One region of the Arcicella sp. LKC2W genome, then DNA from elsewhere that is predicted to be linked to it. Evidence: riboswitches for the same ligand, from Rfam matches in the RefSeq annotation. Region 1 holds a riboswitch; the other holds the start of a gene.
The links. A riboswitch is a leader RNA that binds a small molecule or an ion and turns the genes downstream of it on or off. The one in region 1 is predicted to bind thiamine pyrophosphate.
Positions count from the first base shown of each region.

Region 2: linked by a shared signal. The riboswitch ahead of VB796_RS03330 (TonB-dependent receptor) and the one ahead of thiS (sulfur carrier protein ThiS) in region 1 are both predicted to bind thiamine pyrophosphate.

Region 1 covers NZ_JAYGIN010000021.1:51,199-67,447, forward strand. The annotation lists gene VB796_RS17245 (RagB/SusD family nutrient uptake outer membrane protein) at 1-731, opposite strand, end outside; gene VB796_RS17250 (TonB-dependent receptor) at 788-4,402, opposite strand; gene VB796_RS17255 (FecR family protein) at 4,595-5,644, opposite strand; gene VB796_RS17260 (RNA polymerase sigma-70 factor) at 5,743-6,336, opposite strand; TPP riboswitch at 6,678-6,775, shown strand; gene thiS (sulfur carrier protein ThiS) at 7,036-7,239, shown strand; gene thiC (phosphomethylpyrimidine synthase ThiC) at 7,461-9,317, shown strand; gene VB796_RS17275 (thiamine phosphate synthase) at 9,495-10,097, shown strand; gene VB796_RS17280 (hydroxymethylpyrimidine/phosphomethylpyrimidine kinase) at 10,150-10,920, shown strand; gene VB796_RS17285 (thiamine phosphate synthase) at 10,917-11,543, shown strand; gene VB796_RS17290 (thiazole synthase) at 11,716-12,477, shown strand; gene thiH (2-iminoacetate synthase ThiH) at 12,480-13,589, shown strand; gene moeB (molybdopterin-synthase adenylyltransferase MoeB) at 13,690-14,742, shown strand; gene metE (5-methyltetrahydropteroyltriglutamate--homocysteine S-methyltransferase) at 14,868-16,249, opposite strand, start outside.
Region 2 covers NZ_JAYGIN010000003.1:73,477-89,725, forward strand. The annotation lists gene VB796_RS03295 (hypothetical protein) at 1-61, shown strand, start outside; gene VB796_RS03300 (hypothetical protein) at 290-751, shown strand; gene VB796_RS03305 (TonB-dependent receptor) at 748-3,063, shown strand; gene VB796_RS03310 (DUF4249 domain-containing protein) at 3,068-3,943, shown strand; gene hemA (glutamyl-tRNA reductase) at 4,015-5,292, opposite strand; gene VB796_RS03320 (group 1 truncated hemoglobin) at 5,758-6,591, opposite strand; gene VB796_RS03325 (hypothetical protein) at 6,769-7,194, opposite strand; gene VB796_RS03330 (TonB-dependent receptor) at 7,339-9,798, opposite strand; TPP riboswitch at 9,871-9,969, opposite strand; gene VB796_RS03335 (response regulator transcription factor) at 10,073-10,756, opposite strand; gene VB796_RS03340 (ATP-binding protein) at 10,905-12,134, opposite strand; gene VB796_RS03345 (HAMP domain-containing sensor histidine kinase) at 12,281-14,020, opposite strand; gene VB796_RS03350 (T9SS type A sorting domain-containing protein) at 14,311-15,150, shown strand; gene VB796_RS03355 (DUF2490 domain-containing protein) at 15,232-15,951, opposite strand; tRNA gene VB796_RS03360 (tRNA-Gly) at 16,184-16,249, shown strand, end outside.

The DNA of each region.
Region 1 (16,249 bases):
GATTTTCGTTCCATTTTCAAAGCAGGTGTCAAATAATATCCGCCTCTTTGCAAAGCCAAACGAGAAATCATGCCTATGGTATATTCACGGTTTACTTGCTCAATGCCATAGCCAGTTTCATCAGCCCACAACATTTTAGGTTCAATATCAATTAAATCTTGAATACATTGCGACAAAATAGCGTTACGGTCTTCTTTCGTCAAGAAGAAATTATTTCCAGCTTTTGGAGCTTCACGAACATTAGGCACATCTCCAAAATAATAAGCCAACATACTGTACCAATAAGCTCTCACGGTATAAGCTTCACCAAGCATATTGTTCATTTTTTTGGTGGTTGCTGCATTGCCTGATGTTAATGCTTCACTTGCCAAAATACCTTCAATTGAAACATTACAATTGCGAATAGCGGTATAGGCGGCATTCCATACAATTTTCAAATCTGCATTGGCAGCGTTGGCATTCAAATCCCAAACCTCAAAACGAGCTCCAGTTGCACCCCATCCGCTTTGACGTTCAATGTCGGTATTGCCCGTCATATTATTCGACAAACGAGAGCGAAAAGCATCTTGTCCGAAGGGTTCATAAATGGCATTTACGCCTTTTCGGGCATCATCCACATTGGAATAAATATATTTTGTATCGAAAGTTGAAAGAGAGTCTGGTTCTAAAAAATCTTTGCAGGAAGTCAACAATAGAGACAACCCTGCGAGTAAAAGCATATATTTTTTCATATTCTGAAATTATTGAATGAGCATTAAAATAACATTTACGAGGTATTTTCTTTTACTTAAAAAGTAATACTAAGCCCTACGGTATAAGAGCGACTTCTTGGAAATGACGAATTGTCAATCCCAGGAGTCAGTGCCGAAGTGCTATTTTTTGCTGTACTTACCTCTGGGTCGTATCCTGTATATTTAGTCCAAATATGAAGATTATTACCTGTTACATAGAATCTACACTGTGACATTCCCAATTTTCCAATCAAGCCTTTTGGTAAAGAATAGCCAATGTTTACATTGTTCAAACGAATGAAAGAACCGTCCTCAACTGCCCAAGAGTGAATAATTGCCTGAGAATCATTGAAGGTAAATGGCGACCAGATTGTTTTATTCGCATTTATTTCTGCTAATTGTGTCAAGTCGGTCACAATTCCGCCTGCCGTTCCTGTGTATTTTCCATCAATGTCTAAATATGAATAACGGTTATCCAAACTCATGGCATCAGTTAAGTTTCCATAAGTAACACGGCGAAACTGATTGTACTGAATTTTTCCTGCATTATAGACATCATTGCCATACGACCAGTTAAAGAAAACCGACGCATCAAAACCTTTATAACGGCCATTGAAACCAAAACCGCCTTGTGCTTTTGGGAGCGTATTTCCTATCACTTGACGGTCGCTGGCGTTGATGATACCGTCTCCATTCAAATCTTTCAATTTTAAAAACCCTGGACGTATAGCGGTGTTTCCAGTAATGGTTGTGGAGTTGGTAATTCCTTCTTTTAATATGTATTTTCTGGTTGTTGCATCATAACTCGAAAAGTCATTTGTCGAATAAAATCCATCCGTAACATATCCATAAACATCACCAATTGTTCCACCCACTTTTAAATAAAAATCTTCTTGTTCTCTTAAATCCGTACTTGCCCAACCCGACTGAATAAAACGCTCGGTTGTACCGTCTAATTCAAGAATTTTGGCTTTGTTTACACCAATATTAAAATTGGTTGAGAATGAATAATCTGCCTTATCAGCGATATAGGCGGTTAATCCTAATTCAATACCTCTGTTTGAGGTACTACCCACGTTGTTCCATTGTTTGGTAAAACCAGAACTTGATGGAATTGCCGATTGTAATAATAAGTCTTTCGTTACATTTTCATATAAGTCCAAACTACCCGTTAAACGTTGTTTGAAAAAGGCAAAATCTAAACCGATGTTAGTTGTAACGGTTGTTTCCCATTTCAAGTTTGGATTGTATAAAACTGTTCCAACGGGCGTATAATATACATTGTCTGCATTACCAAAACCTGGTCCTCTCAAGGTAGTTGTTTCAAACAGTGGTTTGGTTGAAGTGGGGTCAATTCGGTCATTACCAGTAGCTCCATAACTGGCACGAAGTTTCAATTCATCTAATGATTTGATTGATTTGAATAATTCTGTTTCAGAGAGCTTCCAACCTAAAGCCACCGCAGGGAAAAATCCAACTCGATTCGCTTCGCTAAATTTACTTGAAGCATCCGCACGGAAGGTTACTGTGGCTAAATATCGGTCTTTGAATTGATAATTTACTCTACCAAAACCTGAAATTCTGTTGGCATCCGTATTTTCAATGGCATATTGGCGGTCAGTTCTACCCAGTGCCATATTGGCAAATAAATCTTGCGGTAAGATGGATGCTCGGAAGTCTTCAGTACGAATAAAACTTTGATTTCCACCAACTGTATAGATTTCTTGTCCTAATAAAAAGTCTAATTTATGATTTCCCATTCCCGACATTTGAAAACCTAAAGTGTTTAGCCAACGTAAGGAATTAGTCTCGGTTTGTGTTTTTTCACCAATAGGCAAACTTCCTCCATTATTAAAGGATTCTCCTGTAAGTGGCCCATAAAATCGGAGACTTTTATCATAGGTTTTAGACCCAGTTATGGTTGTTTTAAAATCTAATCCTTTCAAAATTGTCCATGTCAAACCTGCGTTTAAAACATAGTCATTAGTATTTTTCTTTCTCCAGTCTTGTGCAACCAACTTGGTTGGACTTACCAAAGCCGTCAGGAAAGAGGCAAAATCATCATCGGTACTTGCTCCACCCAAATCAATGTCTAATTGGTCGGCAATACCGTTGATTGGACGAGTCTGAATGGCATCTTTAATACTCAATTGAGCTCCAGCCGTACCCGCACCGTCCACAATTGTACTGGTAATACGAGTAGAAGCATCAAATTTCAGATTCTTTGCAATTTTTTGATTCAATTTAAAATTCAATACATTTCTGGTATAACCCGAACCCGTTAATAATCCTTGGTCAGTATTGTTGGTAATGCTTAAATTGAACATTGTATTTTCATTTCCACCGCCAATACTTACATTGTGCTGTTGCGACATTCTTGGAGAACCAAATAATTCATCTTGCCAATCAGTTCCTTTTTGATTTTTATATAAATCATAATCGCCGTATTTACCAAAATATTTCTCCATGCTTGTTAGGGTTGCGGTACTTCCTAATTTTGCTTTTTCATAGTTTGCCATTACATATTCATAAGGTGATAAAACCTTGTAGGCTCTGTTTGAAGGCAATTTTTTGAATTGGAAAAAACCATTATACGAAACCGTTGTTCTGCCAGATTTTGGTTTTTTGGTGGTAATTACCACAACCCCATTTGAAGCTTGAGCTCCATAAATAGCCGTAGAAGCAGCATCTTTTAAAACGTTAATTGACTCAATATCCGACGGCGGAACGTCCTTAATACTACTAACAATAAATCCATCAACTACAAATAAGGGAGAATTGTCTTGAGTAATTGAACCACCACCACGAACACGAATAACTACGTCCGCATCTGGCGAGCCGTCAGTTGTTTGTACACTTACCCCAGCCAAACGCCCTGTCATGGCTTGGGCAGCACTTGTGAGTGGAATATTTCTAATATCTCTTGCTGACATGGAAGCCACAGAACCCGTATTATCGGTTTTTTTGACAATCCCATAACCATCACTTACAATAGAAACCTCATCTAAAATACTATTATCATTTACGAAAGAAACGTTGACTTCGGTACGGTCATCTACCGAAATTTCTTGAGTTTTCATACCAATAAATGAGAATACCAAAACAGCACCTTTGGGTACACTGATACTATAATTTCCTTTGGTATCTGAAGTTGTGCCTTTAGAAGACCCTTTCAACTTGACAGAAACGCCTGGAAGTGCTTCGCCTGTTTCAGAATCCACAATTTTCCCTTTAATAGGGTTGTCGATGACTGCTTTGGGTAATTCAACTTCTTCGGTACTGGGCGTATTTCCCCTTTCCTCAATTGGGGCTATTGGAGTAAGTACGATGGCATTATGTACCACTTTGTAGCCAATATTAAGGGGTGGTAAAAAACGACCTAACACATTTTGTAATTTTTCGTTGTTGGCGGTTAAGCTCAAATTATTTACCTGTGTAAAATTGTTTTTTGAACTAAAAACAAATGTCACACCCGACTCCCGTTGTAGTTCATTTAGGACACCTTTGATGTTGGTGTTTTTGATGGAGACCGTTACAGTCTTGCTCAAAATTTCCTGAGCAAGAGCATCTTTGGCATACGCAACAACCATAAAGGCTATGACAAAGGCAAACTGTACGACAGTTATCCGCATGATTTTTAGAATTGTTGTCTTAATAAATTGTTTTTCCATAAATTTGCTCTGTACGATTTTAGTTTTGAAATCTACATTTACTCAATGAATCACCTTGATAGTATGATTTGGGTTAAATTTGGGCGAAAGTGTTGGTAGCACTTTCGCTTTTTTTTGTTAAAATTTTACTTAATGATATTGAAATCTGAAAATAATCGAATGGCAAACTAACAATTCATCACCACCTGATTTTTACTGACAACCTTCGCCAATAATCGTAATGTCTTGACCATCAATTTGGTAGGTAGCATTTATAGAGCTACAAATAATATCCAAAATCACAGGTAAGCGTTGATTATTAAAATTGCCAAACAAGGTACATTTTCGAATAGTCGCATTGGGAGTTCTGATAGTTACCCCAAATTCCTGCTCCAATTTTGTTAGCACTTTTCCGATAGGAACTTCATCAAAACCAATACTAATTGGTTCCCATAATTGCCGATGCTCGGAATGTTCCAAAGTCAAATCATGCGTTTCTAAGGTATTTTCTTGTTTTTTGATAATGACTTCTTGCTGTGGAGTAATAATAACTTGATTGAAACGGTCGCTATGTTCAGGGTCTTGATATTTTACTTTTACTTTGCCTGTTACCACGGAAACTTCATATTTATCATCTTTTTCAGATGCCAAAACATTGAAACTTGTTCCCAGAACTACTACATTCAACCCCTTGTTTTTTACATGAAAGGGTTGTTCTTTATTCGGTTTTACATCGAAAAAAGCCTCTCCTTCCAGATAAATATCACGTGTAGGAGCATTTGCTAAAATCTTATACGAAATCGTCGTAGCAGGGTTTAACCAAACTTTCGTACCGTCTGGTAGGTCTAATTCATAGATGGCATGAGACGTATTGGTGAAGGTTTGCCAAAGTGGTAAATCTGCTTTAGCCACTTCTCGGAGTGTTGTAAATTGTTTTTGTACAGACTCTCCATTATTTTTTCCAATAAAAATCCAACCTGCTACCAATATGAGGCTCGCCGCCAGCCCCACAAGTGACCAAGTTTTAAATAATGTCATACTCAAACCTTTCGGTTCGTCAAATATCTCGTCAGCAGAAGCAGTGCTTTGCTGGAGTTTGCCCCAAATTTTTTCCTCAACTTCCGAAATATCATCTTCTCCGAGGTCTTGTGTATCATCAAAAGCATTATACCACGCTAATAATTTTTTAAATTCCTCTGGAGTATATTTTTCTTTTAGTGAGTTAAAAATCTCATCGTCACTCTTTAAGTCATTGAGGTTCATATATATTAATATTTTTTATACGGAAAATACCATTTACCCCACATAAACAAGGTCGGTTGGGCAAAGTGTTTCCACTACTTGAATGGTAATTTTTTTAATTATTTTTCAAAAAGGAAGAAAAAAACAGGAAATAAGACATTGGGGCTAATAAATTCTGACATTCTGGTTTTGAGTAACCGTAGAGCTTTAGCGATATGATTTTCGACGGTATTTTCAGAAATACCCAATTGAGAAGCAATTTCTTTTTGAGAAAGTCCATTTCTACTTAATAAAAATACTTCTCTACATTTATCAGGAAGAAAAACTAAATTTTCTTCATACAACTTCATCGCATCTGAATAAAGAATATTTTCTTCTGTATTATTAGAAATTTGAGGTGTAAATGATTGATAATCAACAAATTTTTGTTTTACCGTTTGATGGTCTAATTCATCCAATACACGATATTTTACACTTCGCATCAAATAATTCTGAAGGGTGTCAATCTGTATTTTGTGGCGATTGAGCCACAGATTCAAGAATAAATCGTGAACAATATCTTCGGTGTGTTGTACATTATTTATTCGCCGTTTTGCCAGCGAATGTAGTTTTTGAAAATAACGACGATAAATTTCCTCAAAAGCAGCTTCGTTGTCTTCCCTTAAGAGAACAAGCAACTCATAGTCGGTAGATGCTTTGAATGGTCTGTACATGAGAAATGTTTAAAGAGGACAAGAATATATTTTCTATAATGAATTAAACCATGATTAGATATTATTCTACTCATAATCACTTTCGGGAAGCCCATTCAATATTTTCTATTGATAATTAATTAGCGTGTTTTTTTTCGTTCTTTTATAAAAGAACATTTGAATGAATATTAGAAAATACAATTGCGTAAAATGAATTTCAAATGGATTGAAACTATTATGATTTATGTTTATCTATCTGAATTTCAATGGTTTGTGGTTTTTTGTTATTCGATTAAAAATCGGCAAAAAAATATTTTTTCCAATTGAAAAGCATCAGTATATAAAATTATCCTTTACATTTGTCCAAACTTTAGGGGTGCCTTTAATATTACGGGCTGAGATTATACCCTCAAAACCTGAACAGCGTAGTTGCTGCGTAGGAAAAAGTAAGGCAGACATTTCATAGCGATTCGGTGTATTCCGTTTTCAAAATTTCACTGCTTTTCTTGGTTAAATTTAATGAGTGACAATCAAACAAAATTGAAATTGTTGGGTTGCTTTGTTGAAATTTTATGACTGTTTTGGGTCTAAAAGCATTCGCTTTTTAGGCATAATCCCGTGTATTTTTTTGACCCATTAATTTTACCAATTTTCGCTTTTCCCATCATTAGGTCTTCTCCAAAAGTTCATTTGTAATTAATTTTTAAATCAATTGAACACATGAACATCTTTATTAACGACCAACCAACCGAGTTTGAACCTCCCCCAACAATCGTTGATATTTTAACAAAACTCCAAATTTTTGAAGTTCAAGGCATTGCCGTAGCCATTAATGACGAAGTCATCAGAAAAACCGATTGGCAAGAAATCACTTTAAATCAAAACGACCGCTTAATGCTCATTCGGGCTACACAAGGCGGGTAACACAGGTTTCAACCTGTAATTAATCTACGTAACACAGGTTTCAACCTGTAATTAATCCATGTAACACAGGTTTCCAACCTGTATTCTCTCATGTAACACAGGTTTCCAACCTGTAATTAATCCATGTAACACAGGTTTCTAACCTGTAATTTCTCATGTAGCACAGGTTTTTAACCTGTATTTAACCTCAATTGACAGGTTGGAAACCTGTCGTACTTTCAATGAAAAAAGCTGAAAAAACACCTCAAACAGAGGTTATTAGTAGAGCCCCATTTCCTGCCTCTAAAAAAATATATGTACAAGGGCAATTGCATGATATTCAAGTAGCTATGCGTGAAATTACGCTTTCAGATACTTCAATAAATGGTAAAATTGCCTCAAAAAATGCTCCTGTAACGGTGTATGATACCAGTGGCCCATTTACAGACCCGAACATTGATATTGATGTAAGAAAAGGCTTGCCACGTTTGCGTCAAAACTGGATTTTAGAGCGTGGCGATGTAGAAGAATTGGACTCAATTACTTCAAATTATGGACTTGAAAGATTGTCTAATCCAAGTTTGGATGCTCTTCGTTTTGAACATTTGAAAAAACCATTAAGAGCAAAAGCAGGACAAAATGTTTCGCAGTTGCATTATGCTAAAAAAGGCATTATTACGCCCGAAATGGAATATATCGCCATTCGTGAAAATCAAAGAATTGAGAGATTAAACAATATCGGACACCAACACGCTGGACACAGTTTTGGAGCAAATACGCAAAAAGGCTTAATTACGCCAGAATTTGTGCGTTCGGAAGTAGCCTTAGGACGTGCCGTAATTCCGAATAACGTCAACCATCCAGAAAGCGAACCGATGATTTTGGGACGTAATTTTTTGGTGAAAATTAATGCCAATATCGGAAACTCAGCCGTATCGTCGAACATTGAAGAAGAAGTTGAAAAGACCGTTTGGGCTTGTCGTTGGGGTGCCGATACCATCATGGATTTATCGACGGGTAAAAATATTCACGAAACCCGTGAGTGGATTATCCGTAATTCGCCCGTGCCAATTGGTACTGTTCCAATTTACCAAGCCCTTGAAAAAGTAGGCGGAAAAGCAGAAGATTTGACATGGGAAATTTTCAGAGATACCCTCATCGAACAAGCCGAACAAGGCGTTGATTATTTCACGATTCATGCGGGCGTGTTGTTGCGTTATGTACCAATGACGGCAAAACGGGTAACGGGCATTGTGTCTCGTGGGGGCAGTATTATGGCAAAATGGTGCTTGGCACATCACAAAGAGAACTTTTTGTACACCCATTTTGAGGACATTTGCGAAATCATGAAAGCGTATGACGTAGCGTTTTCGTTAGGCGACGGTTTACGTCCTGGAAGCATTGCCGATGCCAATGATGCTGCCCAATTTGCGGAATTAGAAACGTTGGGAGAACTGACCAAAATTGCTTGGAAACACGATATTCAAACCATTATTGAAGGGCCGGGACACGTGCCGATGCACCTCATTAAGGAAAATATGGATAAGCAATTACAAGAATGTCACGAAGCTCCTTTTTACACACTTGGACCCCTCACAACCGATATTGCTCCCGCTTACGACCACATTACATCAGGCATTGGGGCGGCAATGATTGGCTGGTTTGGCTGTGCGATGCTCTGTTATGTAACGCCAAAAGAACACTTAGGATTACCTAATAAAGAAGATGTAAAAGTTGGGGTGATTACCTATAAAATTGCGGCTCACGCTGCCGACCTTGCCAAAGGACATTACGGTGCTCAAATTCGGGATAATGCTTTGAGTAAAGCACGTTTTGAATTCCGTTGGGAAGACCAATTTAATTTATCCCTCGACCCAGATACCGCTCGTGAATATCACGATGAAACCTTGCCAGCAGAAGGAGCAAAAATTGCCCATTTTTGTTCGATGTGTGGACCCAATTTCTGTTCAATGAAAATTACGCAAGAAGTACGTGATTATGCTGATAATATGGGTGTTGACGAACAGGAAGCCTTAGCCAAAGGCATGGCAGAACGCTCAAAAAACTTCATTGAGGCAGGTTCAGAGGTGTATATTTAAGGATGATGATTATGGCACGCAGATACCGCAGATGCTTCGCAACGCAGATTTTTATTTTCAAAATATTATAAACTATCAACAATTTAGATTTTAAAGATTTCCTACAAATCTTTAAAAAATCTGTGAAAATCTGCGTTGCGTAGCATCTGAGTCATCTGCGTGCCAAAAAGACGAACCATGAAAAAAATAATCATTTCAAATCCGACTGATTTTGAGGGGGAAATTGGCTTGATAGAACAGTTATTAACAGATAATTCTTTGGTTTTCCATCTCCGAAAACCAGAGAAATCATCTGAAGAATTAATGGCATTTTTAAGGCAAATTTCTCCCAAATTTTATCGACAAATTGTGTTGCATTCACACCATGATTTATTGAAAAAATATAACCTCAAAGGCGTTCATTTTACCGAAACAATTAGGCAAAAACTATCTAACGAAACCTTGATTTCAACGGTAAAAACATTGCGAAAAAAAGGATTGACCGTTAGTTTTTCTTTGCATAGTTTGGAAGCCATTGAGCAATTGCCATGCAAAGCTGATTATGTTTTTTTGAGTCCTATTTTTCAAAGTATTTCAAAGGCTGATTATCCATCTGCTTTTTCAGTAGAAACATTAACACATTTCTTTGAAAATCGACAAAGTATTGTGCCTGTTTTAGCGTTGGGAGGAATAAGTAACGACAACATTGGAATAATACAAGCGATTGGTTTTCAAGGATATGCGTTGATGGGTTCGGTTTGGCAGGTAGGACAGATTTCTAATCTGTCAAGTAAGATTTAATTTCCCGAAAGTTCAAATTAAGGTAATAAAGAATATCCAACCTCAATAAACCATGAATAAAAGACCTTTTGCCCTCACCATCGCAGGTTTTGACCCATCGGGCGGGGCGGGACTCTTGGCAGATATTAAAACTTTTGAAGCTAATCAAATATATGGTTTAGGCGTTTGTACGGCTTTGACTGTACAACACGAAAATCGTTTTGATTCGGTGCAATGGGTTGATAATGAGTTGATTATTGAGCAAGCAAAATTACTGTTTGAGAAATATTCAATTCAATATGTTAAAATTGGATTGGTGAAAAGTTTAGAAGATTTATCAAAAATTATCACCGCATTATTGGCTTGGAATCCTGAGGTAATCATCATTTGGGACCCGATTTTAAAAGCCAGTGCGGGTTTTAACTTTCACGATAAAATCAATGTCATTACCTTAAAAACGATTTTAAAACAGATTTATGTACTAACGCCCAATTTACCCGAAGCGAATTTATTAGTAAATGACTCGATAAATACGGAACAGAAAGCCCAGATTTTAGCCGAAAATTGTGCAGTTTTTCTTAAAGGCGGTCATGGTAATTTGGACGAAAGTAAAGACGTATTATTTTATCAAAATCAACGATTTGAGTATTTCGCAAAACGAATTAAACAGGGTGAAAAACATGGTTCTGGTTGCGTACTTTCATCGGCAATTACCGCCAATTTAGCCAAAGGTTTGCCCTTAGAAAAAGCCTGTGAAGAAGCCAAAAAGTATATCACAGCATTTTTAGGCAGCAATAATAGTCTGTTGGGCTATCATCATTTTAATTCAAAAACAATAAAATGAAAATATCAAACTTACATTATATCACTCAAGATTTAACCCATATTTCGCATTGGGAACAAGCCCGTTTAGCTTGCGAAGGCGGAGCAGATTGGGTGCAATTACGAGTAAAAAATCAGGCATTTCCCGACTGGAAAGAAACCGCTTTGCGTACCCAAGAAGTTTGTAAAAACTTTGGAGCAACTTTAATTATCAATGATAATGCCCAAATAGCCTTAGAAATTGAAGCGGATGGCGTGCATTTGGGTAAAACCGATGGCTCACCGATTGAAGCAAGAGCGATGTTAGACGAAAAGTCTATCATTGGAGGTACTGCAAATACTTTTGAAGATATTCAGTTTCTGCACGAAGCAAAGGTAAATTATATCGGTTTAGGTCCTTTTCGCTTTACAAAAACCAAGAAAAATTTGAGTCCAATTTTAGGTTTAGAAGGCTATCAAGCTATTTTAGAACAGTGTAAAATGGCAAATTTATCATTACCAATTATTGGCATTGGAGGCATAACTTTAGACGATGTAGCTATGCTAAAAGCCACTCATTTGCACGGAATCGCCATTTCTTCTTTAATAAATTTAGCAGAAAATCCTGTTTCTGTTACGCAAAATTTGATAGCTGCTTTAAAGTAGGACAGGTTTTCAACCTGTCAGCCAACAAATTTTGAACAGGTTAGAAAACCTGTCCTACCAAATCCTTTTGAACAGGTTGGAAACCTGTCCTACCAAATCCTTTTGAACAGGTTAGAAACCTGTTGTACTCAAATAGACCCTTTTGACAGGTTGGAAACCTGTCGTACTGAAAATGAAAATAGCCAATAAAGAATTTACGTCAAGACTTTTTACGGGTACAGGAAAATTTAGTTCCAATGATTTGATGGAAGAAAGTCTGTTAGCCTCTGGTTCGGAATTAGTGACGATTGCCCTCAAACGGGTAGATTTACAAAATCCAGCCGATGATATTTTAACTCATTTGAACCACCCCCATATCAATTGGTTGCCCAATACTTCGGGCGTGAGAAATGCCAAAGAAGCCGTTTTTGCCGCTCAATTGGCTCGTGAAGCCATGCAAACGAATTGGGTAAAATTAGAAATTCATCCCGACCCAAAATACCTTTTACCCGACCCAATCGAAACCCTAAAAGCGGCAGAAGAATTGGTGAAATTGGGTTTTGTTGTGTTGCCTTACATTCACGCCGACCCTGTTTTGTGCAAACGTTTGGAAGACGTAGGCGTGGCGGCAGTAATGCCTTTGGGTTCGCCAATTGGGAGTAATAAAGGCTTACGAACGATTGATTTTTTAGAGATAATAATCGAACAAAGTAACGTTCCTGTTATTGTGGATGCAGGTATTGGGTCGCCTTCGGATGCCGCCAAAGCAATGGAAATTGGAGCGGATGCCGTGTTGGTAAATACCGCAATTGCCGTAGCACAAAATCCCGTTGCGATGGCAATTGCCTTCAAAATGGCAGTAGAAGCAGGTAGAATGGCTTTTGAAGCCAGATTAGCACCCCTAAATAATCACGCTGTGGCGAGTAGTCCGTTGACGGCATTTTTAAATTTATAACGATGAATTCTTTCCAAACGTTATTTCAGCAACATTCTTGGGACAGCGTCAAACAGAGTATTTTGGCAAAAACTGCCCAAGATGTTCAACACGCTCTGCAAACGTCCAAACGTAATTTGGAGGATTTTAAGGCGTTGATTTCGCCTGCTGCCATGCCATTTTTGGAAATATTGGCACAAAAAAGCCAACAGATTACCCAAAAACGCTTTGGCAAAACGATTCAAATGTACGTGCCTTTGTATTTATCCAATGAATGTCAAAATATTTGTACATATTGTGGCTTTAGTTTTGATAATAAAATCAAGCGAAAAACCCTCAACGACCAAGAAGTTATTGCCGAAGTTGAGGTATTAAAATCAATGGGTTTCGACCATGTTTTATTGGTAACGGGCGAGGCAAATCAGACCGTTGGCGTGCCGTATTTGAAGAAAGTAATTCAATTAATACGTCCGTATTTTTCGCATATTTCGATGGAAGTACAGCCTTTGGACGAAACAGATTATACTGAATTAATTGCCGAAGGATTAAATACCGTGTTAGTTTATCAAGAAACGTATCACGAAGAAGACTATAAATTGCATCATCCGAAGGGTAAAAAATCTAATTTTCAGTATCGGTTAGAAACGCCCGAACGTTTGGGGAAAGCGGAAATTCATAAAATGGGTTTAGGTGTTTTGATAGGTTTGGAAGATTGGCGAACCGACTGTTTTTATACGGCTTTGCACCTCGATTATTTGGAAAAAACATTTTGGAAAACAAAATATTCCATTTCATTTCCTCGATTACGCCCTTTTTCGGGTGGACTCGAACCCAAAGTAGTGATGTCGGATGCCGAGTTGGTACAATTAATTTGTGCTTATCGAATTTTTAATGAAGAAGTGGAGTTATCTATTTCAACGAGAGAGAATGAAATTTTTAGAGATAATGTAATAAATTTAGGGATTACGGCGATGAGTGCAGGCTCAAAAACAAATCCTGGAGGTTATAAAGTTGAGCCACAATCGTTAGAACAATTTGAAATTAGTGACGAAAGAAGTCCTGCTGAAATTGCCAAAATGATTCAGAATCAAGGATATGAACCCGTTTGGAAAGATTGGGATATGGCTTTTTAATAGTAACACAGGTTTTAACCTGTTTGTAACGTGGTGTCAGTTTTGAGAAACTGACACCAGAGCATAATAATTGACAGGTTTGAAACCTGTCCTACTTGAAATGAACACAAACCGTTATAATCGACAAATAATATTACCCGAAATTGGTGTTGAAGGTCAGCAAAAATTAATAGATGCCCGAGTATTAGTGATAGGGGCAGGCGGTTTGGGTTGCCCAATTTTGCAATATTTAGTAGCGGCAGGTGTGGGAAATATTGGCATTGTCGATGCCGACGTAGTATCTATTTCTAATTTACAACGCCAAATTTTATATACCCTTGCCGACGTAGATAAGCAAAAAGTAGTCGTGGCGAAAGCCCATCTTTTAGCTCAAAATCCAGATACAAACATTGAAATTTATCCCGTAATGTTACATTCTTCGAATGTATTGGATATTTTCCAAAACTATGATTTTGTGATAGATGGCTCTGATAATTTTGCTACCCGTTATTTAGTAAATGATGCTTGCGTAATCTTGAAAAAAGCCTTTGTTTCTGGTTCAATTTTCAAATTTGAAGGACAAATTTCGGTATTTAATTACCAAAATGGACCAACTTACCGTTGCCTTTATCCTGAACCGCCCACCGCAGGAAGCGTGCCTAATTGTTCCGAAATTGGCGTAATTGGTACATTAGCAGGCATTATTGGTACGATGCAAGCCGCCGAAGCCATCAAAATTATTACGGGAGCGGGCGAAGTGTTGAGCGGTAAATTATTGTTGTTTGATATGCTCACGATGCGTTCTCAAATTATTAAATTCAAAGCCATTGAAAGCAATAAAGAGATTACAAAACTGATTGATTATCAAGAATTTTGTGGCGATTTTCCAACTGATTCAACACAAAATATTAATGCCGAAACGCTACAAAGTTGGATAGATGAATCACGAGATTTTCAATTAATAGATGTAAGAAATCCGCACGAATTTGAGCGAGATAACATCGGTGGTGATAATATTCCGTTGGATGATTTATTAGAAAGCATCGCTCAATTAGCTTTACAAAACCCCATTGTTTTTTGTTGTCAAACAGGATTACGCAGTGCAAAAGCCCTTGAAATATTGGCAAAAGAAGGCATTGAAGGGAATTTTTATCATTTGGAGGGAGGTATTTAAGCGACGGATTTTAATCCAAAGACATTTTGGAAAAACATTCCGAAAATTTTAAACTTTCGGAATGTTTAATCGGCTTAATGAAACGACCTTATATTAAAATTCGTCGCTATAAAATCGGTCAAGTTTTATTCTGCCAAAGCCATTATTCTTAATTCTTGGGTTGCTAAAATCATATTCTGTAAAGCCTTTTCTGTCTCTGCCCATTTACGAGTTTTTAAACCACAATCTGGATTTACCCATAAATTTCGTGCAGGTATATTGACTAATGCCTTTTCAAGTAATTCTACCATTTCGTTCACTTCTGGCACTCTTGGCGAATGAATATCATAAACGCCCGGTCCAATTTCATTTGGATATTGGAAATTGACAAAAGCTTCTAACAATTCCATTTGCGAACGAGACGTTTCTATTGTTATCACATCGGCATCCATATCGGCAATGTGCTTGATAATATCGTTGAACTCAGAATAACACATGTGCGTATGGATTTGGGTCACATCTTTCACTTTCGAGGCACTCAAACGGAAGGCTTCAGTTGCCCATTGCAAGTAATTTTCCCAATCGGCTTTTCTGAGAGGCAAGCCTTCACGAATAGCAGGTTCATCTATTTGAATAACCTTGATTCCTGCATTTTCTAAATCCAAAACTTCATCACGGATGGCAAGTGCAATTTGGAAAGCCGTCGTTCTACGTGGCTGGTCATCTCTCACAAACGACCATTGCAAAATAGTGATTGGCCCTGTCAACATTCCTTTCATCAATTTATTGGTTTTTGACTGGGCAAATTTTGACCAACGAACCGTCATTGGAGTCGTTCGTTCTACATCACCATAAATAATTGGCGGTTTCACACAACGGCTACCATAACTTTGTACCCAACCATTTTGGGTGAAAACGTAGCCAGAAAGTTGTTCTCCGAAGTATTCAACCATATCATTTCGTTCAAATTCTCCGTGAACCAACACATCTAAGCCAATTTTTTCCTGCCAAATGATTGATTTTTCGATTTCCTTTTCAATAAAATTATCGTACTCAATTTGAGAAATTACGCCTTTTTTCAAATCTGCTCTCAACTTGCGTACTTCGTCAGTTTGCGGAAAAGAACCAATCGTTGTAGTTGGAAATAAAGGTAATTGCAATGCTTTCAATTGTAATTTCTGACGAATAGGGAAAGGATTTTGACGCACCGAATCAGTAGGTGTAATTTCCGCAACTCGTTGTTTTACAAATGGTTTGTGAATCAAAACTGAAGTTTTTCTATGTTCAATAACTCTTTGATTTTCAGCAAATGCTAATGAAATATTTAGGTCATATTTTGAATCTGCAATTTTCCCTAAGGCAACCACTTCTGTTAATTTTTGCTTAGCAAAAGCAAACCAACTTTTAATTTCTGGCGTTAAAACCGTTTCGTTTTTCTCCAAATCTAAGTCGCAAGGAGCGTGCAAAAGAGAACACGAAGGAGCAATCAAAAGTCTATCGGTAGCTAATTGCTCATTTGCCGTTTGAA
Region 2 (16,249 bases), on a different contig from region 1:
AGATGTAAATAATAAGTTTTTTATCAAAGTAAGTGGCTTTACGGGGCGCACGGACAAGTAATTACGGAACTATCTACAATTTGCCGCAGAATAAAATTAGACCACAGATTGTACTGATTCAACTGATTTACACGGATAAATTTAAAGAAAAATCAGTGTAAATCTGTTTTATCTGTTCTATCCGTGGGCTAATTTTGTCTTGCGACAAATAGTAGATAATTCCGAGTAATTATCTAAATTATAGCCTTTTCATAAGTTCATGGAAAGGCTATTTTAACTCAATGAAATCATGAAAAAAACACTTTCAATCTTATTCCTAATTTTTCTTTTCACCGCTTGTAAAACAGATGAAGAGAAGGATGCTGAACGGTTCATCGGAATGTTTGGCAAAAGTACATGGAACATTAAAAAGATTGTTTACTACAATGACGATGCTTACAGTACAATTGATTCGACTATAAATTTTCAAAATTCAAATATTTATTTTTCCGAAGTTTGTCTTCCAAATAGTAGAATTTGTGAAGGTACACAAACTATCTATGGACAAACAGCCAAATTACAGTACGACCCTAAAAGTTATGCATATGACAGACAGGTATTATTTTCTACGTATGACCCCACAATAAAACCAATCTTTACACTGCAAGGTACATATGATGTCGAAGAATTGGATACCAATAAACGAATATTTAGTGGCATTGTAAAGGCATATGAAAAAAATAAATGGGCGAAAATCTACCTCGAAAAATGAAGAAAACCTTCCTCCTCTTAACCTTAATATTCCTAAATACACCTTCGTTTGCTCAAACCCTCAGTGGATTTATTCGTGAACAAAAGAGTGGAGAATCCTTGCGTGATGTAAGCGTGTCTGTGAACAATACTCGAATTGGCACGACTTCCAATCAATATGGTTTTTACTCAATCAAATTGGAAGGAAATCGTGAGCAAGAAATCGTTTTTTCACGGGTTGGGTATAAATCTTTTACGCAAAAAATTATTCTTCAAAAAAATCAAACCCTCAATATTGATTTAGAGCCTGCTGTTACTTTACTCGAAGAAGTTGCTGTTTTATCCGAAAAACAAGCCAAAGAATCTGAAAAAATAGAGATGAGCAAAATCTCTATTCCGATGCAACAGTTCAAGGAAGTTTCCGTAATCTTGGGAGAAAAAGACGTTATCAAAACGCTTCAATTACTACCAGGTGTTCAGAAAGGAAATGAAGGAACAACGGGCTTATACGTGCGTGGAGGTAGTCCTGACCAAAATTTAATGATTTTAGATGATGCCGTAGTATATAATGCCAATCATCTTTTTGGGTTCTTTTCAACTTTCAATAACGATGCTCTCAAAAGTGTCGAATTAACAAAAGGGGGCTTTCCTGCTCATTTTGGAGGTCGTATTTCTTCGGTTCTCGAAATGCAGATGAAAGAAGGAAGTCGAGATAAATTTCATGGCGAAGGCAGTATTGGTTTTATCAGTAGCAAACTTACCATCGAAGGACCAATAAAGTTCAAAAAACCTGTTTCGTATCTTATCTCTGCCCGACGTACTTATGCCGACCTCATCGTTCCAAGTAGTAGTTTCCCAAGTCTTTATTTTTATGACTTAAACGCAAAAATTAATACCGAACTTAGTTCCAAAGACCGTTTATATCTCAGCACTTATTTAGGGCGAGATGTTTCTGCTATTACGGATAAAAATGATAAATCAGAAGATGGTTTTGGATGGGGAAATACTACGGCAACACTACGCTGGAATCGGTTGATTTCGGAAAAAATATTCGTAAATACTTCTCTCATTTTTAGTCAGTATAAATTCAGAGTTTATAACCAAAAGCCAACACCACAAGGCGATTATTTATTAGAATATTCTTCTAAAATTCGTGATTTTACTTTCAAAACAGACTTTGATGCTTTTGTAAGTCCTAATTTCTCCATAAAATTTGGCGGAATTATCACCCAGCATTTATTTGCTCCGAATGCTTACGTTCTAAAAAATCCGGAAAAAGATACTTCGGGCGTAAGAGCTAATGAAATTAAGGCTTTGGAGGGAGCAATTTATCTTGAAAATTCATGGAAAATATCTTCTAAATTCAATACTAATTTTGGGTTAAGAGAAAGTACGTTTATCGTTGGAGAACGTACTTATACCAATCTTGAACCCCGTTTTACTGCCTCATTCCTTCCATCTGAAAATTGGGCAATCAAGGCTTCTTATACGCAGATGAATCAATATATCCACCTCCTTTCAAATTCTGGTTTGGGTCTTCCAACTGATTTATGGGTGCCTTCTACGGAGAAAATTGCTCCTCAAAAAGCACAACAAGTGGCTTTGGGCATTGTCAGAGATTTACCGAAGTCAAATATGTCTTTGAGTGTAGAAGGATATTACAAAGAAATGGATAATATTTTGGGATATAAACAAGGAGCAAATTTCTTAGTATTAGATTTTGGAGCAAATCCAAATCGTGTTAATTCGGTTGATTGGCAGGAAAATGTAACCTCTGGAAAAGGAAAGGCTTATGGAATGGAAGTTTTTTTACAGAAAAAATACGGACGACTTTCTGGATGGATGGGCTATACACTTTCATGGATAAAACATCAATTCCCAGAATTAAATAATGGACAAGAATTTTACCCAAAATATGACCGCCGACATGATTTTTCGTTCGTAGGAATTTACAAATTACGTCCAAAAACCACGCTTTCCGTTACGTGGGTGTATGGAACTGGCAACAACATAACCATCCCAATTGGTACTCATTATGCCTCAAAGCACAGTTTTGGGGATGTTTATGGTAATTCAGCAATAAGAGTAGAACAATTAGGGGAGCAAAATAATTATCGGGCTGCTCCCTATCATAGATTAGACGTTGGTTTTAGATTTTTTAAGAAAAAGAAAAAAATTGAAAGAACTTGGGAAGTCAGTGCCTATAATCTCTACAATCGCATAAATCCCTTTTATTATGAAAGTAGAGCGGTGAGTGGTTCTTCTGATTATCAATTATACCGTCAGGGGCTTTTCCCGATTGTGCCTTCGGTGAGTTATCATTTTAAATTTTGATGCTGTGAAAAAGATACTTTTTATTCTTTCTATTTCTACTTTAGTGATGTCCTGCGATGCTCTTTCGACGATTGAAGAGCGTGAGGTGTTTTCCGTTAAAACTCCTTGTGTTGAGATATTTCTTTGTCCACAAGATACTGTTATCACTGCCAAAGTTTGGGGGACAAATCCAACCGTTGGCACAGGCTCAAAAATTAGTAATCCCATCGTAAGTAATGCGACTATTATTCTTACCAATGAACTGAATCAACGTCTTGAACTGAAATGGAATAAAGGGCTTTTAAATTACTCAGCTTCGGCAAAAGGCTTTGATGTGATTGAGGGTAAACGATATGAAATGAAACTAACGACACCCGAAGGAGATAATTTGACAGCATTTTGCATAATTCCACAACAAATTGATAAACAAGGGATTAGTTTAGTAAAAACGAAAGTAGAGCCATCTCCATTTAGTGATGGAACAGAGTATTTTATTCAATGGAAGGATTTTCCAAATCAGAAAAATTATTATTCAGTATTTGTATTAAGCTATTTTGAAACCTTGTCTCCTAAAGAAATTAGATTAGAAGGAGACGGTGCGATTTACGGAATTGAAGATGACAAAGTTAAAAATGGTGAAGTGATAACGCCCCAATCTTTGCAACTAAGAGATAAACAATTGGGTTCAAACGGACCGTATCAATATGTTCGATATCAGACTTTATTGGTTTGTCACACAGATGAAAATTATGCAAAATTTCATAAATCTTTAGAAGAAATTAAGCGAAATAATGACAATCCTTTTGCAGAACCTTCAAGGCTTTATTCCAATGTGAAAGGAGGATTTGGCGTTTTTGCGGGATATAACCGAACAGAATATAAAGTTGATAAATTACTTTGAAATTTAATCAGGAATAAACATTCAACCATTAGTAAAAAAGTCCTTCAAATCAATTTTGAAGGACTTTTTTACTAATGAACATAAGCACTATTTGCTTGTTTTTCTAAATCGAATAATTCTGTAATTATATCTACCAATTGGTCAGCATCGCCACGTTTGCAGGCGGCTTTTAGATTCAACACGGGCGATTTCATGATTTTTTGAACAATGCCCATCGTGATTTTCTCAATTCTTTCTGATTCTTCGGGCGATAAGTTTTTCAAATGACGAGCAATTTCTTCTTTTCTGATTTGCTCTAATGAATTTTTGAGTTTGTTGATAGTTGGAGAAACAACCATTTCTCTTGACCAATCATTAAAGGCAACAATCGCCTCGTCGATAATTCTTTCAACGTCTGGAATGGACGCTAAACGAATGCGTAAAGCTTCGTCGGCACGCTCACGAAGGCTATCAACGTTATATACTAATGCTCCCGCAACTTCCTCTACGTTATCTTCTACACTTCTCGGAACAGATAAATCAATAAAATATTTGAAAGTAAGAATGCCGATTTTCTCCATTAATTCTTTCGTAATCAATGGTTTATCAATCATTACTGATGAAATAATTACGTCTGCTCTTCTAATTTCATTTTCTAATTCAATAAAATCGGCAATTCTAAAATTATTTCCTTTAGCAATATCTTCCGCTTTTGCTCTGGTACGATTCATGACCGTAATTTCAGCAAATTCTTTGTCAGCAATATTATGACAAACATCAATACCAATTTCTCCTAAACCTAAAATTAAAACTTTTGGATTGTTGATGTTTTGTGTAACTTCTTCGGTAAGAGCAACGGCAGCATAAGAAGTAGATGCGGCTCCGTCACGGAAGGAAGTTTCTTGAGCAACTCTCTTGTTTGAGAAGAAAATCGTGTGCATCAAACGGTGAAGGAATGGGCCAGCCATGTTCAAATCAGCCGAAAATTGATACGAATGTTTGATTTGGTTTGGAATCTGTAAATCTCCAACTACTTGTGAATGTAAACCAGTTGCTACTTCAAAAAGGTGCTTAACGGCATCTGCTTGAAGGTTGAATTGTTGGAAATGTACAAAATATGATTCAGTGTCAATAATACCTTTGTAGGTAAGTAATGCTTTGATTACGTCTGCTGTAATATCTTGCTCAGAAGTGTAATAAACTTCGGTACGATTGCAGGTTGAAACAACCAAACACTCTTGGATTCCAAATAAGTCCTTGATTTTCAGAGAAAAGTCTTTTATTTCTCCTTCCGTTAAAGTGACTTGTTCACGAACTGCCAATGGAGCAGATTTATATGATAGACTAAACGCTTTGAATATATTTTGCATGATTCTTTACGATTCCGATTCAATAATGACAATTAATTTTACGCTTGTAAATTGTTAAATCATTGAAAATTAAACAATTATGGTTTGGCACAGTTCCAAATTCATATAAATTGTTTGGACTGCAAAATTACAACAAGAACGAATATTTTTAGGGGAAATGATAGGTAATTTTTAAGGTAGTTTTCTAATTTAGAATAGGTATAAATAGTTAGTTTTATGTTGATGAAAATGTAATTCTCGAAAGTAGTATCTCTTAAAATAGTACAATATGACAAAAGTCAGTTTATTGGTTGATTTGTTACGGGTTATTGGTGAATAGGTTAATTGTATTATTGATTATTGGGGAATAAATGTTTGTAAGTGTTTAATTGATAGGCAATTAAAATTTTATAACCGAAATAGTTAATCAAAATGAGCTTTCTCAAATACCAATAACCAATTCCCCAATAACCAATCAACCAATAATTATTGCCCTACAATATCAGCTCTCATGCCACCTAATGCGGTTAATAACTGAATTTTAGTTCTTGATTCAACCTTGAATTTCACTAAAGAGGCCTGTAAATCTTCCACTAAAGCATTGAATTGAGCATCTGTAATTTTCATGCCTTTGTGAGCCGTTTTCATGTCAAGACCTGAATATTTTTCTGGACCTCCAGAAGCTTGTCCAACTTGATTGACAAGGTTCAGTTTCAGACGATTCAAGCGAGCTGGGTCAGCAGCAGCAGCAGCAAAAAATGCGTTAATACGTGAATCAGCGGCAACTTTACCGATAAAGTCGTCAATGACAGCAGTGATTGCTCCATTGCCACCCAAACGAGCATAAAGCGTTGTTGGTCCTTCCACGATGTCAGCTTTCATACCAGCCAAAGCAGTTAATAATTCAGTTTTCTCTGTTGTTGGAACTTTGAATTTGTCTAAAGCTAATGACAAATCTTCTACCAAAGCATTAAAATGAGATTCTTCAATTCCCATTCCTTTGTGAGAAGTTTTCATGTCTAAACCTGTGTATTTCTCTGTTCCACCCGTTGCCATACCCACCTGATTAATAAGATTGTTACGCAACTTAGTCAAACGAGCAGGGTCAGCTGCAGCATCAGCAAAAAATGCGTTGATACGTGCGTCGCCCGCTACGTTAGCAATAAATTGGTCAATTACTGCCGAAATAGCAGGATTTCCACCTAAGCGTGCATAAAGAGTTGGCGTTGGAGTAACGGCTGTTTCCTCTTTTTTGCAAGATGTAAACAATAACGTTCCTGCCATGAGGAACGCTCCACATAGTTGCATTGATTTTTTCATGTTATGATAAGAAAATTAATTACAAACTTGAATAAGCCCGTTCTATCCAAATTTGCGATGATTTTAAAACTCGGGCAAAGTTTTTAGCGTCAAAAAGTAATTTCAGAAGTAAACTTTAAGGCAAAATTTTATAACGCTGAGGAGTAAATGCTATTAATAGGATTTGTTGCCCATTACTCATCTAAAACAAAGAGCCTTTTTTGTATTGATGATAAAATCAATATATTCAGAAGGAACGGGGCATTGTGGCCCTTTAAATGCTGTGAAATCGACTTTTTTAGCTTCAAATTTTTCTGCTTCCACAGCTTTCTGTAATTCGCTTTCAGATGTTTCATCGGCGTGATAAGTAATACTGATGGTTTTTCCTTGTGGATTAATCGTTGAAGCGGTTATTCCTTTATTATCAGCAAGATTTTTAGCAATCTGTAAACTGTCTTCCGTTGAAACGTCATTATTAAGTGTGAAAACCCTTAATTCTATGGGCTTTAAGTTAAGTTTGTCCGATAGAGAAGGCTCTTCCCAGTTGGCATAAACAACCAAAGCGATGAAAAAAGACAATACGGTATAAGTTGAAATTTTCAGAATTTTTTTTATCCTTTCCATGATGTTAATAATGTATTTTTAAACTAATAATCAAACATATCTACGACATAGGATATATTTTGGATTGCGAGCTAACAAAAAAAGGCTCAAGTAATTAAACTTGAGCCTTAAAATTTAAGCTAAATAATTAGAGGTATTAATTCTTTAGAATTTCAGATTCACCCCAAACATCACATTTGTACCTGCTTGTGGATAATAATAATTCTCTGTAATTGTCTGTTTGTCATAAATATAACTATAAGAATATCCGTTAGATTCGTACAAAGTATTGAAGAGATTATTCACCAAGAAACTGAAATTTACCTCTTTCAATGTTTTTCCTTTTACGGTATAAATGGCTCTTAAATCGTTGGTGAAATAAGCGTTCAATTTACGCTTGTCGTCGGTGGTATTATCTAAATATTGTTTCCCAACGTATTTTGATAAAAAGCCAAATTCTAAGTTTTTAACAGGCGTAAATAAAACTTGTGAACCCAAAATTGTACTCGGTGAAAAGGCAATATTTGTTTCTGCAAATTGATTTACACCGTCGGCATCGCCATCATAATTAGGCACAATTTCCGTAAAATTCTTGATTTTATTGTTTGAAAATGTAGCATTTGCATTGATTTTCAAGGTTTTGATAACTTGAACGCCTGCTTCAATTTCAATACCCATGCGGTAACTTTCGGGTACATTTATTCTGATAGCTTCACCAACATCATTTACTTTTCCTGTTAAAACCAATTGGTTTTTGTAGTTCATCATGTAACCATTTACAGATAATGCAACGTTCGATAATTGAGTTTTGTAACCAATTTCCCAATCGTTAAGCGTTTCAGCTTGTGGATATTTAGGAGCATTATCTACAAAATCTTGGCGACTTGGTTCTTTATTCCCAACACTAAATGACCCAAAAACGGTTGATGAATTATTCAATTGATAGGTTAACCCAAATTTTGGATTGAAGAAAGAGTAATCCACCTGTTGTGTAATATCTTGGAGTTTGCTGGCAATTCCCTTCATGCTATAATTGACGGTACGAACCTGTAAATCAGCAAAGGCATTTAAGTTTTCAGCAAGTGCATAATTGATTTTTCCGTATAAATTAAAATCTTTCTTGATTGAATTATTCTCATACCAACGTTGTCCCAATGGAATATTTTGAGCATATTTTGCCCAAATAATTTCGCCAAAATGGTCGCCATCATATTGATTATAACCACCGCCAAAAGTCGCTGAAATTTTGTTGTTTCCTTGATATTCCAACGAGAACGTTGTGCCATAAAAATCATTATCTAACCATTTTCTACGAATTAAATCTGTCTTTTTAATAGTTTCTGTTCCGTTCACGATGTTTGGTAAACCGTAGTTCGAAAACTTATCTTCTTCTTTATATTCTTCATAATAACCAGCCCCTTTTGTGTAGTGAAAGTTAAGGTTGAAAGTCCAATTTGAAGCCAAAACGTGCGAAGAAAGCAATTGGTAGTGGTCTTGCTGATAATTATCCGTTTGGTTTGGATAAGTATAATAGTTCATTTTGCGATTCACTAATAAATCACTTTCTGACAAACCATACCAAGATTGATACGTTTTTTCTTTACCCGAAAATACATTTAAACGCACAAAAGATTTTTTGCCAAAATAAGCACCCGAAAGGTAAAATGATTTCAAATCAGACGATGCACGGTCAATGTAACCGTCAGAAACCAATTTCGATAAACGTCCATCAACGGTAAATTTTCCATTCAATAAGCCAGAGCCAACCATAATTGTACTTTTACGAGTTTTGAATGAGCCAATCGAGTTATTAATTTCTGCGTAAGGGTCTTTTCTGAATTCGTTAGTTGAAAGATTGACCGTTGCCCCAAAAGCACCTGCTCCGTTGGTAGAAGTTCCTACGCCACGCTGAATTTGTACCGAGTTTGTCGAACTTGCCAAGTCTGGCATATTTACCCAATAAGTTCCTTGAGACTCAGAATCGTTAATCGGAATACCATTAATCGTTACATTGATACGAGTTGCGTCCGTTCCACGAATACGAATACCTGTGTAACCCACGCCCGCACCAGCATCAGAAGTAGTGACCAACGATGGCGTGAAGTTCAATAATTGTGGAATATCTTGCCCTAAATTTTGCTTTTGGAGATATTCTTTGCTGATGTCAGAATATGCCATTGCCGAATTTGCATTGGCACGAGTAGCATTTACAACTACTTCGTCAGCCTCGAAAGTTGATTTTTGAAGCGAAAAGTTAAACGTTTCATCTTTCTGTAAATCAATAGTTTTTGAAATTTTCGAAAATCCTAAATAGCTGATTTTTAGAACGTATGAGCCTTTTTTGAGATTTTTCAACGTATAAATTCCTTGCTGATTGGTGGCAGTTCCTCTCGATGTATTCTCTAAAATTACGTTAGCAGAAACAAGTGGCTTTCCTGTTTCAGCATCGGTGATTTTTCCAGAAATGGAAACTTGAGCGAATGCACAGTTTACAGTGAGCAGTAAACAGCAAACAGTAAGAAAAAATAGATTTGCGATTGATAAACAACGGCAAAAAATAGAAGATAAGTAGTTGTTAGCCAGTGATTGTTCACTGTTTACTGCTAACTGATTACTGTTTTTCATTGCTTGAATTTGAGTTCAAGACAGGCAAAGGAGTCAAATCCAGTCAGATTTAACATACAAAAAACCATTAATTTTGTGATTGAACAAAATTCCCTTCGACAGCATTATACTGCATCAGGTTCAATGGGTATAATCTCAGCCCGTTGTTATGAGGCACCCCTTTTTGTGATTGTGGTACAAAGGTATGTTGTAAAAATGGAAATTCAAGGAAAAACATGATTTCCATAATTTACAAACGATATTTTCAGTCGATGCAGAAGTATCAGGATATATACTAAACCATTAATTTAAAGCCTTCGCCATGAACATTAACTATTTGAATTTCAGGCTCTTCTTTTAGGAATTTGCGAAGTTTAGTAATGTAAACATCCATACTTCGGGCATTGAAATAGGTATCGTCCCCCCAAACCATTTTTAGGGCAAAGCTACGGCTTACGGAGTTGCCCATATTTTCGCAAAGGAGCTTTAATAATTGCGATTCTTTGACAGTTAATTTCTGGGATTCGTCATGGTGTATGAGCGTTTGTTTTTCAGAATCAAAGACAAAACCTCTGATTTTGAAGCTCGTAACTTTCTCATTTTGTAGTTCTTCCTTCTGACTTCTTCGTAAAACTGCTTGCAAACGAGCCAATAATTCTTCCATCGAAAACGGTTTTGTCATATAATCATCCGCCCCCAATTTAAAACCTTGAAGTGTGTCTTCTTTCATAGCTTTAGCCGTCAGAAAGATAATAGGCGTATCTCGGTCTGACATTCTTACTTCTTTTGCCAATGTAAAACCGTCTTTTTTGGGCATCATTACGTCAAAAATACAAAGGTCATAAGGTTGTTGGACGAACTTCGTGAGGGCTTCGTCGCCGTCTTTTGCCAAAGTGGTTTCGTAACCTTTGATGGTCAAATATTCTTGCAATAATGTTCCCAAATTTGGGTCGTCTTCGGCGAGTAGAATCTTAGTCATTTTGTTAAATTTGGTTTGATTTTTAATATATTTTACGGAACTATCTACAATTTGTCGCAGAATAAAATTAGCCCACAGCTTGTACTGATTCAACGGATTTACACGGATAAATTTAAAGAAAAATCAGTGTAAATCTGTTTTATCTGTTCTATCCGTGGTCTAATTTTGTCTTGCGACAAATAGTAGATAATTCCGATATTTTATTTAAAAGCCCTAAATCTGCCAAATTCACCATAATTTCTCCCAAATTACAAACCTTCCATTCTGGACGAGTGAAATAGTTTCCTCCTTCCGTAGTAATTACAAAATTATGTTCGGTTTTTAAATCGTTTAATGCTTCGGTTGTACCTCTGGTTAAGGAATTAGCGGATGATAATTTGATTTCAATGGATACCACGGGTGTAATGCCTTTTACTAATACCAAATCCATTTCAGCTTGATTGGAAGTTCGGTAAAAATAGGGTTTTATGGAACTATGCAATGCGTTACAAATTTGCTCAATCACGTAGCCTTCCCACGAGTGTCCGATGAGTTTATTTCTCAACAAAGAATCATAGTCAAAAACGTTAGACAAATAATGTAAATTTCCCGAATCACGATAATACAATTTAGGACTTTTAACGACTCTTTTACTGATATTTACGAACCAAGGCTGCAATCTACGAATCAAAAATGCTTGCTCTAAAACGTCAAGGGTTTGGGTAATTATTTTTACATTGACGTTTAATGAATTGGCTAAATCGCTATAAGTCAAGGTTGAACCATGAACTCCCGTAAGCATAAGCATGAGATTATAAAGCAAAGTCGGGCTAAGGCTCAGTCCGAGATTAACCAAATCTCTTGTGATGTATGTCTTGATAAAATTCTCTTGCCACAAAGCCCAAATGTCATCATCGGGAGCTAATAAAGCATCTGGGAAACCACCTCTGAACCAATGTTTTTTAAGGTCAATATCTGATGAAATTATTTCCGAAAACTGCAGCGGTGGCAATTCTAAATAAGCAATTCTGCCCGCTAACGTTTCGGCACTATTTGCCAAAAAAGTAGGCGATGCTGAACCCAATAAAATAAACCTACCAGCCACTCGGTTTTCGTCAATTAGAGAACGAAGCAAGGGGAATAATTCAAGCATCAATTGTACTTCGTCAATGATAACGGTTTTGTCTTGATATTGAGATAAAAACCATTCTGGATTCTCCTTCAATTGAGCCATGACTCTGGGTGACTCCAAATCAAAATAAACACAAGGTTTATCCAAAACAGGCTCTAAGTTTTTGACCAAAGTAGTCTTTCCTACTTGTCTCGCCCCCACAATTCCAACGGCTGGGAAATGTTTAATGAGTTTTTCTATTTGAGCTTTTTGACTTCTCTCAATCATGGTTTTTGAAATTAATCATGCAATTTATGATTTTTTGTATAGAATTGCATGATTAATTTCAAATACGATAAAACGAATCAATTATTGAGGAAACTTACTCACTCCAATTTGCCATTGGGTTTGGTTTTGCGTTTTTAACGCATAATTTACACAGGCAACACCACCTCAAACTCACTTCCTTCGCCCAATTTACTTTGCACATTAATTTTCCCATGATGTTCTTCCACCATCTTTTTTACGTAACTCAATCCTAAGCCGAAGCCTTTTACGTCGTGGACATTGCCCGTAGGTACACGGTAGAATTTCTCGAAAATTTGCTTGATAGAATCCTTTGCCATACCAATTCCTTTATCGCTTACTTTGATAGAAAGACCCTTTTCGGTGTCTTCCGTCGTGATTTTGATGATTGGTTTTTCGGGCGAATACTTATTGGCATTATCCAAAAGGTTAAAAAGGATATTGGTTAAATGCACTTCATCCGCTTGAATTTCTACGTTTTCTGCCTGTAAATCTACGTCAATTATTCCTTCTCGAAGTTCAATTTGGGGACTAATATTTTCCAAAACTCGCTCAATAATTTGATGCACATTTACCGTGCCTAATTTCAATTGAACCTCTCCACGTTCCATTTGGGCAGTTTGCAAAACCTTTTCAACTTGCGAGCCAAGTCGTTTGTTTTCATCTTGAATAATGCCTAAATAACGTTTAAATATCGTTGGACTTGCCGCAACGGATTCATCGCCAAGCATTTGAGTTGCCAATGAAATGGTAGAAATTGGCGTTTTAAACTCATGCGTCATGTTATTGATGAAGTCATTTTTAATATCTGCCAATTGCTTTTGCTTCAAAATTGTGCTAACCGCTACATAAAAACAACCCAAAACGACCAAAATCAAGAGTAATGAAGTAGCGTACATCATCCAAATATTGCGAATAATGTAACGGTCTTGATTGGGGAAATACACCCTTAAATAGTTCTCTGAATTACTATAATCGTTCGGGAAAAGACTGACAGTGTAAGTATCTTTATCATTTTTTAAACCCGTCATTTTATATTTCATCGACGAGGCATAATGTAAGTAAGTCGGATTTTCTAAGCTACTAATTCCATACTCAAATGGAATTTCAATGCCCTTCATTTTGATTTCGTATTTCAACAAAGAATCCAAAATCTGATAATTGATTCTATCGTAAATACTTCGTTTGGTAAACAGGAAATCGTTAAAAACTTCCTTCGCCATTTCAGCCTTATTTTTTACTTTTTGGGCCGTTTCTTCAAATTGTTGGTGGCGGTCAATGTGTGGACTACGCTTAATTTTCTTCTTTTTAGCCGCTAATTCTTGATAACGTTTCACCGAATCATCAACCATCATATTATGGCGTTGAATGGCTTCTCCAAAAATATCATCCAATTGCTTCTGTCCACTCATTAGGCTTAGAACATCTTCATCTTTTAAGTCAATAGAAAACTCTTGATGCTCTCTGATTTCACCATTTGGCAGAATTTCTACGCCTTTTGAAACTAAAATATCCGATGGAAATTGCTTCTCAGTCATTTTGCCCAAATTCATCGCAACACTTGGATTTTTCGAAGCAATTGATTGGGGTTTATTTTGCTTGGCTTTTACACTTTCTATGGCAGGCTTTGAAATCGCCAATAATTGCTTTTTGTTTTCTTCTGAAGCTATTTTTCGTTGCATAAAATAGTACATCTCTTGTTGAGATAATTTCCTGACAACCTGTTGCATAGCATCACGTACGTCACTCCCAAACTGGTCATTTTTTGAGCGTACCGTAAAGCCAAGCCAATACATTTGAAAGGCAATCAAGCCTAATAATGCAAAGGTCATCAAAGCAATGATATATCGTATTTTCTGTTTGGTCATTTTATAATTAGGGGTTAGGTGTTTGGTTTTAGGGGTTAGTTTTTGACGAAATAATTTCTAACTGACACCTAATACCAAAAACCTAATACCTTTTCTGCAACATTCTAAAATTTTTTGTGTCTATAATTCGTCAGTAAAATTAATGTAAAAAATACCTCTTGTATGCTCTTTAACATCTTTTAACAGTAGATAAAGAATTGATATTGAGGATGCTTCGTTTCTTTGCTGAATAAGTAGCACAGGAATATTTTCTGTGAATTAAACGAATAATATTTTAACCAAATATACCAATGAAAAAAATAATCATATCCGCTTTATTACTCACTTTGGGAGTGTCGGCAATGGCACAAAAAAACGTTTCTCAAAATATTGAAGAAAAAAACGGGCAACTTAAAATCCATATTGAGTCGTCGGAAAATGGTAAAAAAGAGATTTTCGACCGTAGTTATAATGTTGAAGGAATGAGTGCCGACGAAAAAGATAAACTCATCAATCATATTTCAGATTCGCTTTTAACAGCTTCTGGAAATGGCGAACGCAAACATATCAGAATCAAAATTAATAAAGATGGAGAAGGGGCAGGGATGAGGTCAGAAAATGATGATGACCGTCCATTTTCACACAATGCTCCACAAGGCACGAAGAAAAAAAGAGTAGAAATCTATAAAGATGGCAAAAGAATTCAAAAAGATTTGGATGGCGATAATGAAGATATGACTATTTTCTTCAAAGATTTTGGCAATGATATGGAAAAAAGATTTAAAGATTTTGACCACAAAAAGCTTTTAGGCTCGCTTGAGCCAATGGTAAAAGATTTTAAGTTTAAGTTTGATGGAGACATGAAAGATTTTGATTTTATGAATGAGTCAAAAACAGTAAAAGCCCTCAAAATATATCCAAATAAGCCATTTGATAGTAAATTAAACCTTAAATTCTTTGCCCCACAAAAAGGTGATGTGAATGTAATCGTCACTGATATTAATGGAAAAGAAGTAGGTTCGCAAAAAATCAAAGATTTTCAAGGAGACTTTATGGGACAAGTTGATTTGAAGAAAAACGTAAAAGGCACAATGTTCGTAACAGTAACACAAGGAGAAGACGGAACCGCTAAGAGAGTGGTTATTGAGTAGTGTATTTAGTGAATGGAAGGTTGAGTGAATATCGGACAAACTAATCACTAAATCACTCAATCTCTCATTCATTAAATAGACTTAGAGCTTAAAAATAAAATGTGTTTGTAAAATATTCTCTTCATCAAATTCTACCAAAGAAGCCCTTTGCCGATGATTCCACATATAACCTACTTCGGTCGTAAAATGGGGTGAAAAATTATGATTATAGGCAAAATACAACTGATTCTGACTAAAAGAATTGGCAGGTAAATGCGGAGGAATATTATAAAGAGGTTCTTCACTGACAAAAATAGTATTGTTCCCATTCCAATTATATCTCATCTGCAAACGCAAGCGAACTCGCCCCTGTTCGTCTCCCCAAGTGTCATCAACCCTTTTAAAAATACGATACTCATAACCAAATCGAGAACGAAAATTCCACTTGTCACTTAAATTTTTTGACCATTCTGTAAAAAAAGAAGGTCTGAGTTCACTTCTGGCGACAGAGCTTAAATCTTTTACCTTTCCATATAGAGGATAGGTATGCAAAAAAAATGGAGCAAATGAAAAGGTTAAATTATGATATTTATAAAAAGTAGCAAAACGGTATCCCTCCATTAATTTCAATGAAAAAGGGCTCATTGAGGAAGATAAAAAATCATTTTGACGACGAATGTGGACATCGCCAACGAACTCCCAATGGTTATTGATTTTTTTTTGAACTACAATTCTGTTCCAAGAAGAAAAATGAGTGTATTCTTGGGCATAACAATTAGTAAACAAAAAAATAAGTAAGATAGCAGTTAGAAATTTGTACATAAAAATGTTTTATATAATTGTAAAACTATCTAAAAACACCTTTAAAACCTATCTTTCCTCCTTTTGCGGAAGGGTATTTGAAAATATTTTAAAATTTATTGGTTGTTATAAACAAAACATAATCAGGTATTTATGAGTATATTTACAAATTTTCTTCATTTTTTTTTCAATAAATACTTGCATACAAAAAATGAAAGCACTAATTTTGTACCACAATTCACCAGAACAATATGCGAAAGTAGCTCAGCTGGTAGAGCGCAACCTTGCCAAGGTTGAGGTCGCCGGTTCGAACCCGGTC